4 regions of the Streptomyces sp. MK37H genome follow, and region 4 is predicted to be linked to each of the others. Evidence: riboswitches for the same ligand, from Rfam matches in the RefSeq annotation. Region 4 holds a riboswitch; each other region holds the start of a gene.

Region 1 (3,079 bases), on a different contig from region 4:
CCATGGCCTTCATCCTTCTCTTCGCCGGCTTCGAGACGACCGTCAACCTCATCGGCAACGGCGTCTACGCGCTGCTGCGCCATCCGGAGCAGCGCGCCCTCATGCGGCGGGCCCTGGAAGAAGGGGACGAGCGGCTACTCGCCGCCGGGGTCGAGGAACTGCTCCGCTACGACGGACCCGTGGAGATCGCCACCTGGCGGTTCGCCACCGAGCCGCTAACCCTCGCCGGGCAGCACATCGCCGAGGGGGAGCCGGTGCTGGTGGTGCTCGCCGCGGCCGACCGGGACCCCGAGCGGTTCGCGGAGCCCGACGTGCTCGATCTCACCCGCCGGGACAACCAGCACCTCGGCTACGGCCACGGCATCCATTACTGTCTGGGCGCCCCGCTGGCCCGGCTGGAGGCCCGGACCGCGATCGCCACCCTGCTGCGGCGGCTGCCCGGGCTGCGGCTCGCGGAGGATCCGGACGATCTGCGGTGGCGCGGCGGGCTCATCATGCGCGGGCTGCGCACGCTCCCGGTGACCTGGAATTCCGCGGACGGCTGAGACCCTCAAGGCCCGTACGGCCGGAAATACGTGACGAATGATCAGCCGTGTGACCTTGGCGTGACCTGGGATACATCGCCTTGTGATGATCGAGTGCCCTCGCTATGTTCACCGGCAAACCTTGTCGCCATAGCGCCATAGCGCCATAGGAGAGGTCAATCGCATGCGTTCCGGTAATGGTCGACACCGTCGCCCCCGTCAGGCCCCGGCCATCATCGTCGCGGCGGGGGTCACGGGAGCGGGCCTCGCCATACCCCTCTTCGGGGCGGCTGGCGCACAGGCCGCCCAGACCGCCACATGGGATCACGTCGCCGAGTGCGAGAGCGGCGGTATGTGGAGTGCCAACGAGGGCAACGGCTTCTACGGCGGGCTCCAGCTGACCCTCGACATGTGGAAGGAGTACGGCGGCACGGAGTACGCCCCGCGCCCCGACCTCGCCAGCCGCTCCCAGCAGATATCCGTCGCCGAGGCGATCCTGGGCGACCGCGGCCCCGACGCCTGGCCGAGCTGTGCGCTGGGCGCCGGGCTCACCGACGGCGGCGGCGCCCCCGATGTGGACCCCGGCAGCACGGCCACCCCGGACCCGGGGACGGGCCGCGGCGAGGACGGCCCGGGGGACCGGGGACGGGACGGCTCCTCCTCGGACGCGGACCGTTCGGACCCGGACCGTTCGGGGACGTCCGACGGCGCCGACAAGCCGGACGCGCCGGATGCGTCCGGGTCGGCCGAGGGCCCGGAGGCGCCCCACACCTCCAAGTCCCCCGACGGGTTGGACGGCTCCGCCTCTGACGACCCGGCGTCGGACAGCCCCTCGGCGTCGGACGGCTCCAAGACCCCCTCGGCCGACCCGTCGCCCTCCGGCCGCCACCGCGGCGCTCCGGACGCCGGGGAGCGGGCCGACGACGGCGGTACGGAGAGCGCACGGCCCTCCGGGCGCCATGCCTCGCGCGGCGCGTCGGACCGCGATGGGAGCTCCGCGGACGGCGATTACACTGTTCGCCCCGGTGACAACCTGTCAGGGATCGCCGAGCACCAGAACGTGTCCCGGGGTTGGGAAGAGCTCTACGAATCCAACGAGGACCTCATCGGTACCGACCCCGATCTGATCATCCCTGGTCAGCGACTTGACCTCGCCATCAGGGAGCAGTGATTCGGGGGGAATTGCCCGATCTGGACCCGGTGAGACATACATCTCGTCACATTTTCCGGGGCGCACCTCGTGTCCGATCCCTCCTCACCCGGCCCCACCTGCGTCGATGTGGGCCGGGTGAGATCAATTACAGCCCCATTCACTGCCCTTGGGGTGTTTGAACGTTCTTGGGAGGTGTGTTTAACGTCTTTCCGCTCGCCACCGCGGGCACCGTCGATCGTCACGCCGAATCCTGCCGGCGGTCGGGGGGAAACCGACGCGTCAGCGCCGAAGGCAGGAGCGGGGGACCCAAGGTAGGTGCCGAGTGGCCTGTGGATACGGGCTTGTCGGCTAGGGGTGAAGCCGGGAGCGACCATCGCGACCGGCCGGGCAACTCACGTCCGAACCCGACAGCTCACCTCGTAGGCGTCGGTGAGGAAACGAACCAAAATGCTCAAGTCCAACGGGAAGCACCGCCGCCCCTCCAAGGCCACCCGTATCGCCGCGCTCACCGGTCTCGCCGGTGCCGCCGTGGCGGCACCGCTCATCGGGGCGACCTCCGCCTCCGCGGCCACCACCTCCCAGTGGGACCAGGTCGCGCAGTGCGAGTCCGGTGGCAACTGGTCGATCAACACCGGCAACGGCTACTACGGCGGCCTGCAGTTCTCGAGCTCCACCTGGGCCGCCTACGGCGGCACGGCCTACGCCTCCACCGCGGACAAGGCCAGCAAGGCCCAGCAGATCCAGATCGCCGAGAAGGTCCTGGGCAGCCAGGGCAAGGGCGCCTGGCCGGTCTGCGGCAAGGGCCTGACCTCCGGCGGCAGCCCGTCCGCCCCGTCCGCGCCCTCCGGCTCGCAGGACCAGTCCTCGGCGACCACCAAGTCGGCCCCGGCCGCCAAGCAGGCGCAGCCGAAGGCCCAGCCGAAGGCCCAGCCGCACACCGCGCCCGAGCACGCCGCGCGCCAGCAGACCCGTGGCCCGATCAAGAAGGGTGACGGCGAGTACAAGGTCAAGTCCGGCGACACCCTCGGCAAGATCGCCAAGGCCCACGACGTCAAGGGCGGCTGGAAGAAGCTCTTCGAGCTGAACAAGGACATCGTGGAGCAGGCCGACCTGATCTTCCCGGGCCAGCAGCTGCACCTCCGCTGAGCCACGGCCACGGTCACGGCCCCGCCTGAGGACTCCCCCCGAGGACCTCCCCTGAGGCCGGCCCCCGAGAACGAGCCCCGGCCGGGCGTGCCGCCCCATGGCGCGCCCCGCCGGGGCTTTCCCAATGCATAAGAAATCTGGATTTTTGATCCAGAAACTGGCTTTTTGCGTCGCGCCCCTGTCTCGTGGGGCGGGCGAACGCGGGGCGCAGCCCTCCCGGCCCGTTAGGCTCGTGCTGCTACCGCAGACCCATACG
Region 2 (3,079 bases), on a different contig from region 4:
GGCACGTGAGCCACTGACGGCGCCGCTGAGCCACTGACGGCGCTGCTGAGCCGATGACGATGCCGCTGCCCGGGGTCCGGCCCCGGGCGGCGGCATCGTCAGGTTCAGGGGCCTACGAGGGCCGCACGCTCCCGTAGATCGGCATCTCCGTGATCGGTGCCTTCTTCACCACATCGCCCGGCTTCGGGGCGTGGATCATCATCCCGTCGCCGATGTAGAGGCCGACATGGCTGATGTCGTCGTAGAAGAAGACGAGATCGCCCGGCTGGAGTTGGGACGTCGAGACCCGCGTACCGGCCTTCACCTGGTCCCAGGTGGTGCGCGGCAGCGAGATCCCGGCGGACTTCCAGGCCGCCTGCGTCAGCCCCGAGCAGTCGAAGGAGCTGGGCCCGGTCGCGCCCCAGACGTACGGCTTGCCGAGCTGCGCCTTGGCGAAGGCGATGGCCTGGGCCGCCTTGGAGCTGTTGGCCGGGGCCGAGGGCGTGGAGGGCGCCGTCGAACCGGAGCCACCCGCGTTCTGCTCCTGCTGCTTCTTGCGCGCGGCCGCCTCCTGCCGCTGCTTCTCGGCCAGCTCGGCGGCCTTACGGCGGGCCTCTTCCGCCTTCTTCTTCTCGATCGCCGCCAGCCGCGCCTTCTCCTTGGCGGTCAGATTCGCCAGCAGCCGCCGCGCCTCAGTCAGCTTGTCCTGGACGGTCTTCTTCTGGACCTTCAGCTGCTTCTGGGACGCGGTCAGCGAGGCGAGGCTCTCGCTGGCCTTACCGCGCTCCTTGGCGGCCTTCACCCGCTGCTTCTGGAAGTCGTCGACGGCCTGCTTCTGCCGGCCGGTCATCCGGTCCATCAGATGCGACTGGTCGAAGACGTCCTGCGGATCGTTGGAGAACAGCAGGGTCGCGGCGGAGCGGGCCATTCCGCCGTCGCGGTACTGGGCGGCGGCGTAGGTGCCGAGCATGCGCCGCGCCTCGTTGAGCTTCTCGGTGCGCTGGGCGACGGAGTCCAGCAGCTTGTCGACCTTGGCCCGTTGCTGGTCGGTGCGCTCCTTGGCGGCGTTGTAGCGCTGGGTGGCGGTCTCCGCCTGGTGGTAGAGGGTGTCGACCTTCTCCTTCACCTGCTCGATCGACTGGGCGGCCGGCTTGGGGTCGGTGGGCGCGGCGTTGGCCGACTGGGAGAGGAGGGTGACGGATGCGAGGGCGGCCGTGGTGAACCCGACGGCCGTACGGCGGCTGTGACCGGTGAGCGGGGCGGGTATTCGGCTCCGCGGCTTGCGGTGCGACGCCAAGGGAGGCGACTCCTTCCGTGGACCGCCTACCGGGTTAGCTGTCGGGTTCGGGCGGTTCGGAAGGTTGCCCTACGGCCGTGTCCGGGCGGCACTCGCGTGCCAGACCGGTCGGGCCGATTCACCCCGGTGTTGCGAGGGCCCCTCCTCCCCGAAGGGGGGCTAGGAGGGCGGGTCCCCGGCTCCGGGCGCCTCACGGCGTACCGGACTCGGCGGAGGCCGCCCGTGCCGACGTGGTTCGCCGACGGATCTTCCGGGCCGCCTGACGCAGGACGGTAGCCAACGCGTGGGGCTCCTGTGAAGACTGGTGGCCGTTTTGGTCGAAACCGTTTCGTGATGTTCGGACGTCGGCTGTCAGTGGGGCGGCCTAGACTCGGGGAGCGATGAGCAGCCTCTTTGACGACAGCTTCCTGGCGGACCTCGGGCCTCCTTCGGACGAGGAGCGGCCACCGCCGCCCGAGGATTCGGCGCCCCCTGGCCACGGTGGCGCCGAGGACGTGCCGCATCACCTCTTCAGCGGCGATTTCGACGCGCCCGTGCCCCGGGAGGCCCACTACCGGGACGGCGCGGCCCGGCCCGTCGTGGACCCGTCCGCCCTGCTCGAGGGGTTGAACGAGCAGCAGAGGGCGGCCGTGGAGCACACCGGTTCGCCGCTGCTGATCGTCGCGGGCGCCGGCTCCGGCAAGACCCGGGTGCTCACCCACCGCATCGCCTATCTGCTCGGCGCCCGTGGCACCCACCCCGGCCAGATCCTCGCCATCACCTTCACCAACAAGGCGGCGGGCGAGATGAAGGAGCGCGTCGAGGAGCTCGTCGGCCCGCGGGCCAACGCCATGTGGGTGTCCACGTTCCACAGCGCCTGCGTCCGCATCCTGCGCCGGGAGTCGAAGAAGCTGGGCTTCACCTCGTCGTTCTCGATCTACGACGCGGCCGACTCCAAGCGGCTGATGTCCCTGGTCTGCCGGGATCTGGACCTCGACCCCAAGCGGTTCCCGCCGAAGTCCTTCAGCGCCAAGATCTCCAACCTCAAGAACGAGCTGATCGACGAGGAGACCTTCGCCGGACAGGCTACGGACGGCTTTGAGAAGACCCTGGCCGAGGCGTATGCGATGTACCAGGCGCGGCTGCGCGAGGCCAACGCGCTGGACTTCGACGACATCATCATGACCACGGTCAATCTGCTCCAGGCGTTCCCGGACGTCGCCGAGCACTACCGCCGCCGCTTCCGGCATGTCCTGGTGGACGAGTACCAGGACACCAACCACGCGCAGTACACACTCGTGCGCGAGCTGGTGGGCACCGACACCGAGGAGACCACGGCCGCCGAGCTGTGCGTGGTGGGCGACGCCGACCAGTCGATCTACGCCTTCCGGGGCGCCACGATCCGTAACATCCTCCAGTTCGAGGAGGACTACCCCACCGCGCGGACGATCCTCCTCGAGCAGAACTACCGCTCGACCCAGACCATCCTGAGCGCGGCCAACGCGGTCATCGAGCGCAATGAGAACCGCCGCCCGAAGAACCTGTGGACGGATGCCGGCGCCGGGGCCGAGATCACCGGCTATGTGGCCGACACCGAGCACGACGAGGCCCAGTTCGTCGCCGACGAGATCGACCGGCTGACGGACGCGGGCGACGCCAAGGCCGGGGACGTGGCGGTCTTCTACCGCACCAACGCCCAGTCCCGTGTCTTCGAAGAGGTCTTCATCCGCGTCGGGCTGCCGTACAAGGTCGTCGGCGGGGTGCGCTTCTACGAGCGCAAGGAGGTCCGGGACGTCCTCGCGTATCTGCGGGTGCTGGCCAACC
Region 3 (3,079 bases), on a different contig from region 4:
GAGCGCCCGCGCGCGGTCGGCGTCACCGCGCGCCACCGCGTCCACCAGCGCGCCGTGCTCCGCCCAGGACTCCACGGCCCGTGCGGCCGGGTCGGGGCGCACGGCGCCCTCGGGCGGCACGGGCCGCGGCCCGGGAGCGGCCGCGTACACCCACGCGGTCTTACGGCGCAGCTGGACGAGCAGCGCGGCCAGGCTCGGGCTGCCGGACGCCTGGGCCAGCGTCTCGTGGAACCAGTCGCCCAGCGGCCGCAGTTCGCCGAGCTGACCGCCCTGGGCGCGCTCCCGGCCGAGCCGGACCAGTCCGCGCAGCACCTTCAGATGGGCCTCGGTGCGGCGCTGTGCGGCCCGTGCGGCGCCCAGCGGCTCCAGCAGCGCGCGGATGTCCAGCAGATCGGCCGCCTCGCGCTCGGAGGGCTGGGCGACGCAGGCCCCCGCGTGCCGCCGGGTCGTCACGAAGCCCTCGGACTCCAGGGTGCGCAGGGCCTCGCGGACCGGCACCCGGGAGACGCCGTAGCGCCGGGCGAGCAGTTCCTCGGTGAGGCGGCTGCCAGGCTGATACGCACCGGAGACGATGTCGTCGCGAATCGCCGCGCAGACCGCGTGTGCCGAAATCCGGCGACCGCCCTGGACCGCGTTCGTATCCCCGCTCACTTACGGTCCCGCATTGTCGAACCTCCGCTTTAACGCCCGCGAAACGCGGCCATGGAACGCGCGTTGAACGACTCTATTCCACGCGGCCGCCATTTCCGATGGCGGGAAGCATTTCATGGATATTTTTTGGTCAGGCGGGCGGTGGCACGCCGAAGGCCCCGTCCGTCGGACGGGGCCTTCTCGGAAGTCTCGCGGGATCTCGGATGGCGGGACCGCGCGGCGTTCGCGTCGGACGCGCGACGGGTCAGACGTTGACGCCGTGCGTACGCAGGTACGACAGCGGGTCGATGTCCGAGCCGTAGTCCGGGCTGGTGCGGGCCTCGAAGTGCAAATGCGGTCCGGTGACGTTGCCGGTGGCGCCCGACAGGCCGATCTGCTGGCCGGGGGTGACCTTCTGGCCGACCGAGACGCTGATCGACGACAGGTGGCCGTACTGGGTGTACGTGCCGTCGTTCATCTTGATGACGACGTTGTTGCCGTAGGAGCCGCCCCAGCCCGCCTCGACGATCTCGCCCATGCCCACGGAGTGCACCGTGGTGCCGGTGGAGGCGTTGAAGTCGATGCCGGTGTGGCTGCCGGAGGACCACAGCCCGCTGGACGCCTGGTAACCGGTGGAGACGTAGGAGCCGCTGATCGGCGACACGAAGGTGTTGAGGCGCTTGCGCTCGGCCTCGCGCGCCGCGCGCTCCTTGGCCTCGCGCTCGGCCTTGGCCTTCTTCGCCGCGGCCTCCGCCTTTCTGGCGGCCTCCTGGCGGGCGATCGCCTCTGCCTTGGCCTTGGCGGCGGCCTGCTCGGCGGCGGTCTCCTGGGACTGCGCCTGGGCCTCGATGTGGTCCGCGATCCCGTCGCCGATCACGATCGCCTGGGTCAGACCGGTCTGCTGGGGATCGGGGCCCCCATCGGCCGCGAACGCCTGTCCGGTGATCCCGGCGACCACACCCGAGGCGACGGTCGTGATGCCCACGACGTTCGCGCCCGTGCGGACGTTGACCTTGCTGGTGCGGCGATGCTTCCCGGTGGCAGTGCGGGTGGACGCCATACTGAGGCGCACTCCTTTCCTTCCTTCTCGCCTACCGGGTTAGCTGACGGGTTCGGAGCAGGAAGGTCTCCTACGGACTCCTCCCCCGGCCGGGGAAGGCGCCCGATTCACCCCTGGGGACGTGTTGGGTCCCCGGCTCCCCTGGCTCGCGCCGTACGGGGACTCGGCGATGACTGTCCGGTGCCGCGGGTGCGGCGGGTCGCTGGCGAACAGCCGGACTGACGCTAACGGGCCCGCTTTCGATCACCAAACGGTTCCGGTTTTTTGTTGCTCTCCCCACAAACCAAACAAGCGGTCAATCCCATAAATCGGGCATGTCGGAAGGGCTTCGGCGCCCTTACGGGGCCGGGGCCCTTCCGCTGTCGGCTCATGGACCGGACGTCCGCCGGACCGCCTGCCGGACCGTCAGCGAGCCGGCCGGACCGGCGGCACTGCGCACGGATCCGGCCAACACTCCTCGGCTCAGCCGGAGATGACGCGCACCTCGCCGATGCCCAGCGCCCGGACCGGCTCCTCGATCGCCGAGGCGTCCCCGACCAGCACCGTGACCAGCCGGTCCGCCGGGAAGGCGCTCACCACCGCGGCGGTGGCCTCCACCGTGCCGGTCTCCGCCAGACGGGCGTACAACTGCGCCTGGAAGTCGTCCGGAAGATGCTGCTCGACCTGGTCGGCGAGGGTGTTCGCGACGGACGCCGCCGTCTCGTACTTCAGCGGGGCGACGCCCACCAGGTTCTGCACCGCGACATCGCGCTCGTCGTCCGTCAGCCCCTCCTCCTTCAGCGTGCGCAGCACCTTCCAGAGGTCGTCCAGCGCGGGGCCGGTGACCTCGGTGGCCACCGAGCCGCTGATCGCCAGCATCGAGGCGCCCGAGGAGCCGCCCGTGGGCGACGGGGGCCCGGAGCGCAGCACCTGGCCGAAGGCGCGCACCCCGTAGGTGTAGCCCTTCTCCTCGCGCAGCACGCGGTCGAGACGGGAGGTGAGGGTGCCGCCCATGCAGTACGTGCCGAGCACCTGCGCGGGCCAGACCCGGTCGTGGCGGTCGGCGCCCACGCGCCCGATGAGCAGCTGGGTCTGCACCGCGCCCGGCCGGTCGACGATCACCACACGGCCGGTGTCGTCCGCGACGATCGGCGGAGCCGTGCGCGGCGCGCCCGCCCCGCCCGTCCAGGCGCCGAGGGTGTCGGCGAGCGCCCGGTCCAGGTCGACGCCGCCGAGGTCGCCCACGATGACGGCGGTGGCGGTGGAGGGGCGGAGATGCGCCTCGTAGAAGGCCCGCACGGCCGCGGCGTCGATGCCCTCGATGGTCTCCTGGGTGCCCTGGCGCGGCCGGGACATCCGCGACTCGGCCGGGAAGAGCTCCGCGGAGAGGGCCATCGAGGCGCGGCGGGC
Region 4 (3,079 bases):
GGGTGAGGGACCCGACCCAGGCGGCCACCGAGATCATCACGGTGGCGACCGTGACCGTGCTGGCGGTGGTGATCAACCGCGTCGTACGCCGCAGCTACCACCGGCTCGCCTCGGCGCGCGGTGTCGCGGAGGCGGCCCAGCGCGCCGTCCTGCCCGCTCCGCCCGCCCGGCTCGCCGGGCTGGAGATCGCCGCGCGCTACGTACCGGCGGAGAAGTACGCGGCGATCGGCGGTGACCTGTACGCGGTCCAGGACACCCCGCACGGCGTACGGCTGACCGTCGGAGACGTACGCGGCAAGGGGCTGGGGGCCGTGGAGGTCGTGGCGATCCTCCTGGGCTGCTTCCGGGAGGCGGCGGAGCAGGAGACGACCCTGGAGGCGCTCGTGGGCCGCCTGGAGCGGGCGCTGCAGCGCGAGGGCGCCCGGCGGGCCGACCTGGAGGTGGTCGAGGGATTCACGACGGCCGTGGTGGCCGAAATTCCGCGCGGCGACTCCACCCTGCGGCTGATCAACCGCGGCCATCCGGCGCCGCTGCTCCTGGAGGAGGACGGCGCGGTGCGCGCCCTGGACCCGGAGGCGTCGGCGCTGCCGGTGGGGATGGGGGAGTTGGCGGGCTGGCCGGACCGGGTGATGGAGCTGGCGTTCGCGGAGGGGGAGACGCTGCTGCTGTTCACGGACGGGGTGACGGAGGCCCGGGACCGCCATGGCGAGTTCTATGACCCGGAGGAGCGGCTGCGCGGCCGCCGCTTCGCCGGTCCGCAGGAGCTGCTGGACGCCTTGGTGGCCGATGTCGAGCGCCATACGGGTGGCGGGACGCCGGACGACATGGCGCTGCTGGCGGTACGTAGGACCCCGGCCCGCGGCAACGGGCGGGGCAACGGGCGGGGCAACTGTGGGGGGAGCGACAGGCCGAACCCCACGCCGTCGTAGCCGACCAACGACCAACCAACCGCACCGCACCGCGCCGCACACCGTGCGTAATCGACCGAGCCCCCTCCGCATAACAATTGACGCACGATCGATCCGTATGCGGTTTTGCCAAGTCTTGCCCAGTACGTCGACTCGCCCCCATCTGTCCCCTCTTGAGCGCTAAGTTCATGCCAAAGGTGCGCGGATTCCTCGGAACAGCTTGGAATCACATCGCGCTCTCTATTAACGTTCGATAACGCAGCGCGGTCGTCACAACCGTCGCAAGGGCGGCACCGTGCGCCGTCGCCGAATCCCGTACGCACTGCGGCAGCACCGCACCACCAGCAGCACCAAGGGAACCGGGGAACCAACAACCTTGGGGTGAATCGGGTCGAACCTGACCCGTAGGAGACCTTCCTGCTCCGAACCCGTCAGCTAACCCGGTAGGCGAGAGGGAAGGAAAGGAGTGCGCCTCCGTGGCGTCCAACAGGTCTGTCCTGGACGAGGCCCCGTATCGCACACGGGGAGGCGGTTTGGGGACCGCCACCGCCTACGGCCCCGGCTTCGACGCCGGCGGTGGGATGAGCTCAGGGGACGGCCGATTCGCCCCCGACGACCCTTACGCGTTCGGCCCCGACGACCGCTACGCGGATGAGGGCGCCTCCGAGGGCCCGGGTGCCGGATTCGAGGCCGAGACCTGGGAGGAGTGGAACCCCACCGAGGAGTCCATCGCTCCCGTACGCGGCCGGCACCGCGTGGCCAAGCAGCGGGGCGGAACCATGGCGCGCAGCGGCGCCGTCCTCGGGGTCGGCGTGATCGCGGCGGTCGGTGCGGGCGGTATGGCCAGCGCCAAGGACCGTCCCGCGCTCCCCATATCCATGCCGGACCTCGGCCATGTCGCCGATGAGGTCAAGGCCGGCCTGCCCGCCGCGAAGGACCTGCCGGGCATCGGCTCCTGGGCGTCGGACGACAGCAGTGGCGCGCAGACCGCCGCCGCCCCGCTCTCCCAGGCCGGTCTGACCACCGAGGACGAGCAGCGCGGCACCACCGACGCCGGCGAGGCGCTCCGCGCCCGCATCCTCCAGCAGGCCGAGAACCAGCAGAACGCGGCGGACGAGGACAGCCGCACCGCTGCGGCGCAGGCCGCCGCCAAGGACGCCAGGGCCGCCGCGGCCAAGGCCGCCGACCAGGCCGCGGAGGCGGCCGCCAAGCGGAAGGCCAAGGCCGAGGCGGAGAAGAAGGCCGCCGAGCAGCGGGCGAAGGAGGCGGCGGAGAAGAAGGCCGCGGCCGAGCGCCAGGCCAAGCTCGCCGCCGCGTACACCCTCCCCGTCGGCTCGTACACCCTGACCGCCAGCTTCGGCCAGGCGGGCGACATGTGGTCGGCCGACCACACCGGCCAGGACTTCGCCGCCCCGACCGGCACCCCGGTCAAGGCGCTGCACGGCGGCACCATCACCCAGGCGGGCTGGGCCGGTTCGTACGGCTACCGCATCGTGCTGACCCTGAGCGACGGCACCGAGCTCTGGTTCTGCCACCTGTCCTCGATGGTGGTCACCTCCGGCAAGGTGTCGACGGGCGACGTCATCGCCCGCGTCGGCGCCACCGGCAATGTGACCGGCCCGCACCTCCACCTCGAGGTCCGGCCGGGCGGCGGCTCGCCGATCGACCCGATGCCCTGGCTGCGCCAGCACGGGCTGAACCCCTGATACCCCGGCGGCCCTGGCGCTCTCTCCCCCCTTGACGCCAGGGCCGCCGGTTTACGTCCCGGCGGGGCTTTACGTCCCGACAGGGCTTTACCTCCCGACAGGCCGACCTTCACGAACGCACGCCGGAACAACCCCGTCCGGCCAACCGTTGTAAAGACGTATGGCTGACAACACACAGAAGATCGGTGATCTGTCCGTTTTCCCGCTCTCCCTCGGTGGGAACGTCTTCGGCTGGACCGCGAACGAGGCCGAGTCCTTCCGGGTGCTCGACGCCTATGTGGCGGCGGGCGGCAACTTCATCGACACCGCCGATGTCTACTCCGCCTGGGTACCGGGCAACGAGGGCGGCGAGTCCGAGACCATCCTCGGCAACTGGTTCGCCTCCCGCGGCAACCGCTCCGACATCGTCCTCGCCACCAAGGTGGGCGGCGGCGCCCCGGAGCCGCGCGGGCTGACCTCGTCCGC

What was found. Region 4 has a riboswitch for cyclic di-AMP ahead of GWI24_RS41400 (M23 family metallopeptidase). Riboswitches for the same ligand answer to the same signal wherever they lie in the genome.
Region 1: linked by a shared signal. The riboswitch ahead of GWI24_RS11095 (transglycosylase family protein) and the one ahead of GWI24_RS41400 (M23 family metallopeptidase) in region 4 are both predicted to bind cyclic di-AMP.
Region 2: linked by a shared signal. The riboswitch ahead of GWI24_RS26640 (NlpC/P60 family protein) and the one ahead of GWI24_RS41400 (M23 family metallopeptidase) in region 4 are both predicted to bind cyclic di-AMP.
Region 3: linked by a shared signal. The riboswitch ahead of GWI24_RS31160 (M23 family metallopeptidase) and the one ahead of GWI24_RS41400 (M23 family metallopeptidase) in region 4 are both predicted to bind cyclic di-AMP.

The regions. Positions count from the first base shown of each region.
Region 1 is NZ_JAAAYH010000055.1:16,564-19,642, reverse strand. Features, by position in the region: gene GWI24_RS11105 (cytochrome P450) at 1-545, shown strand, start outside; gene GWI24_RS11100 (transglycosylase family protein) at 709-1,695, shown strand; cyclic di-AMP (ydaO/yuaA leader) riboswitch at 1,951-2,118, shown strand; gene GWI24_RS11095 (transglycosylase family protein) at 2,125-2,823, shown strand.
Region 2 is NZ_JAAAYH010000216.1:7,841-10,919, reverse strand. Features, by position in the region: gene GWI24_RS26645 (L,D-transpeptidase) at 1-9, shown strand, start outside; gene GWI24_RS26640 (NlpC/P60 family protein) at 113-1,276, opposite strand; cyclic di-AMP (ydaO/yuaA leader) riboswitch at 1,284-1,498, opposite strand; gene pcrA (DNA helicase PcrA) at 1,657-3,079, shown strand, end outside.
Region 3 is NZ_JAAAYH010000296.1:5,461-8,539, reverse strand. Features, by position in the region: gene GWI24_RS31165 (GntR family transcriptional regulator) at 1-651, opposite strand, end outside; gene GWI24_RS31160 (M23 family metallopeptidase) at 896-1,690, opposite strand; cyclic di-AMP (ydaO/yuaA leader) riboswitch at 1,705-1,869, opposite strand; gene GWI24_RS31155 (pitrilysin family protein) at 2,153-3,079, opposite strand, start outside.
Region 4 is NZ_JAAAYH010000605.1:159-3,237, forward strand. Features, by position in the region: partial or broken gene GWI24_RS41395 (PP2C family protein-serine/threonine phosphatase) at 1-929, shown strand, start outside; cyclic di-AMP (ydaO/yuaA leader) riboswitch at 1,203-1,373, shown strand; gene GWI24_RS41400 (M23 family metallopeptidase) at 1,385-2,614, shown strand; gene GWI24_RS41405 (aldo/keto reductase) at 2,775-3,079, shown strand, end outside.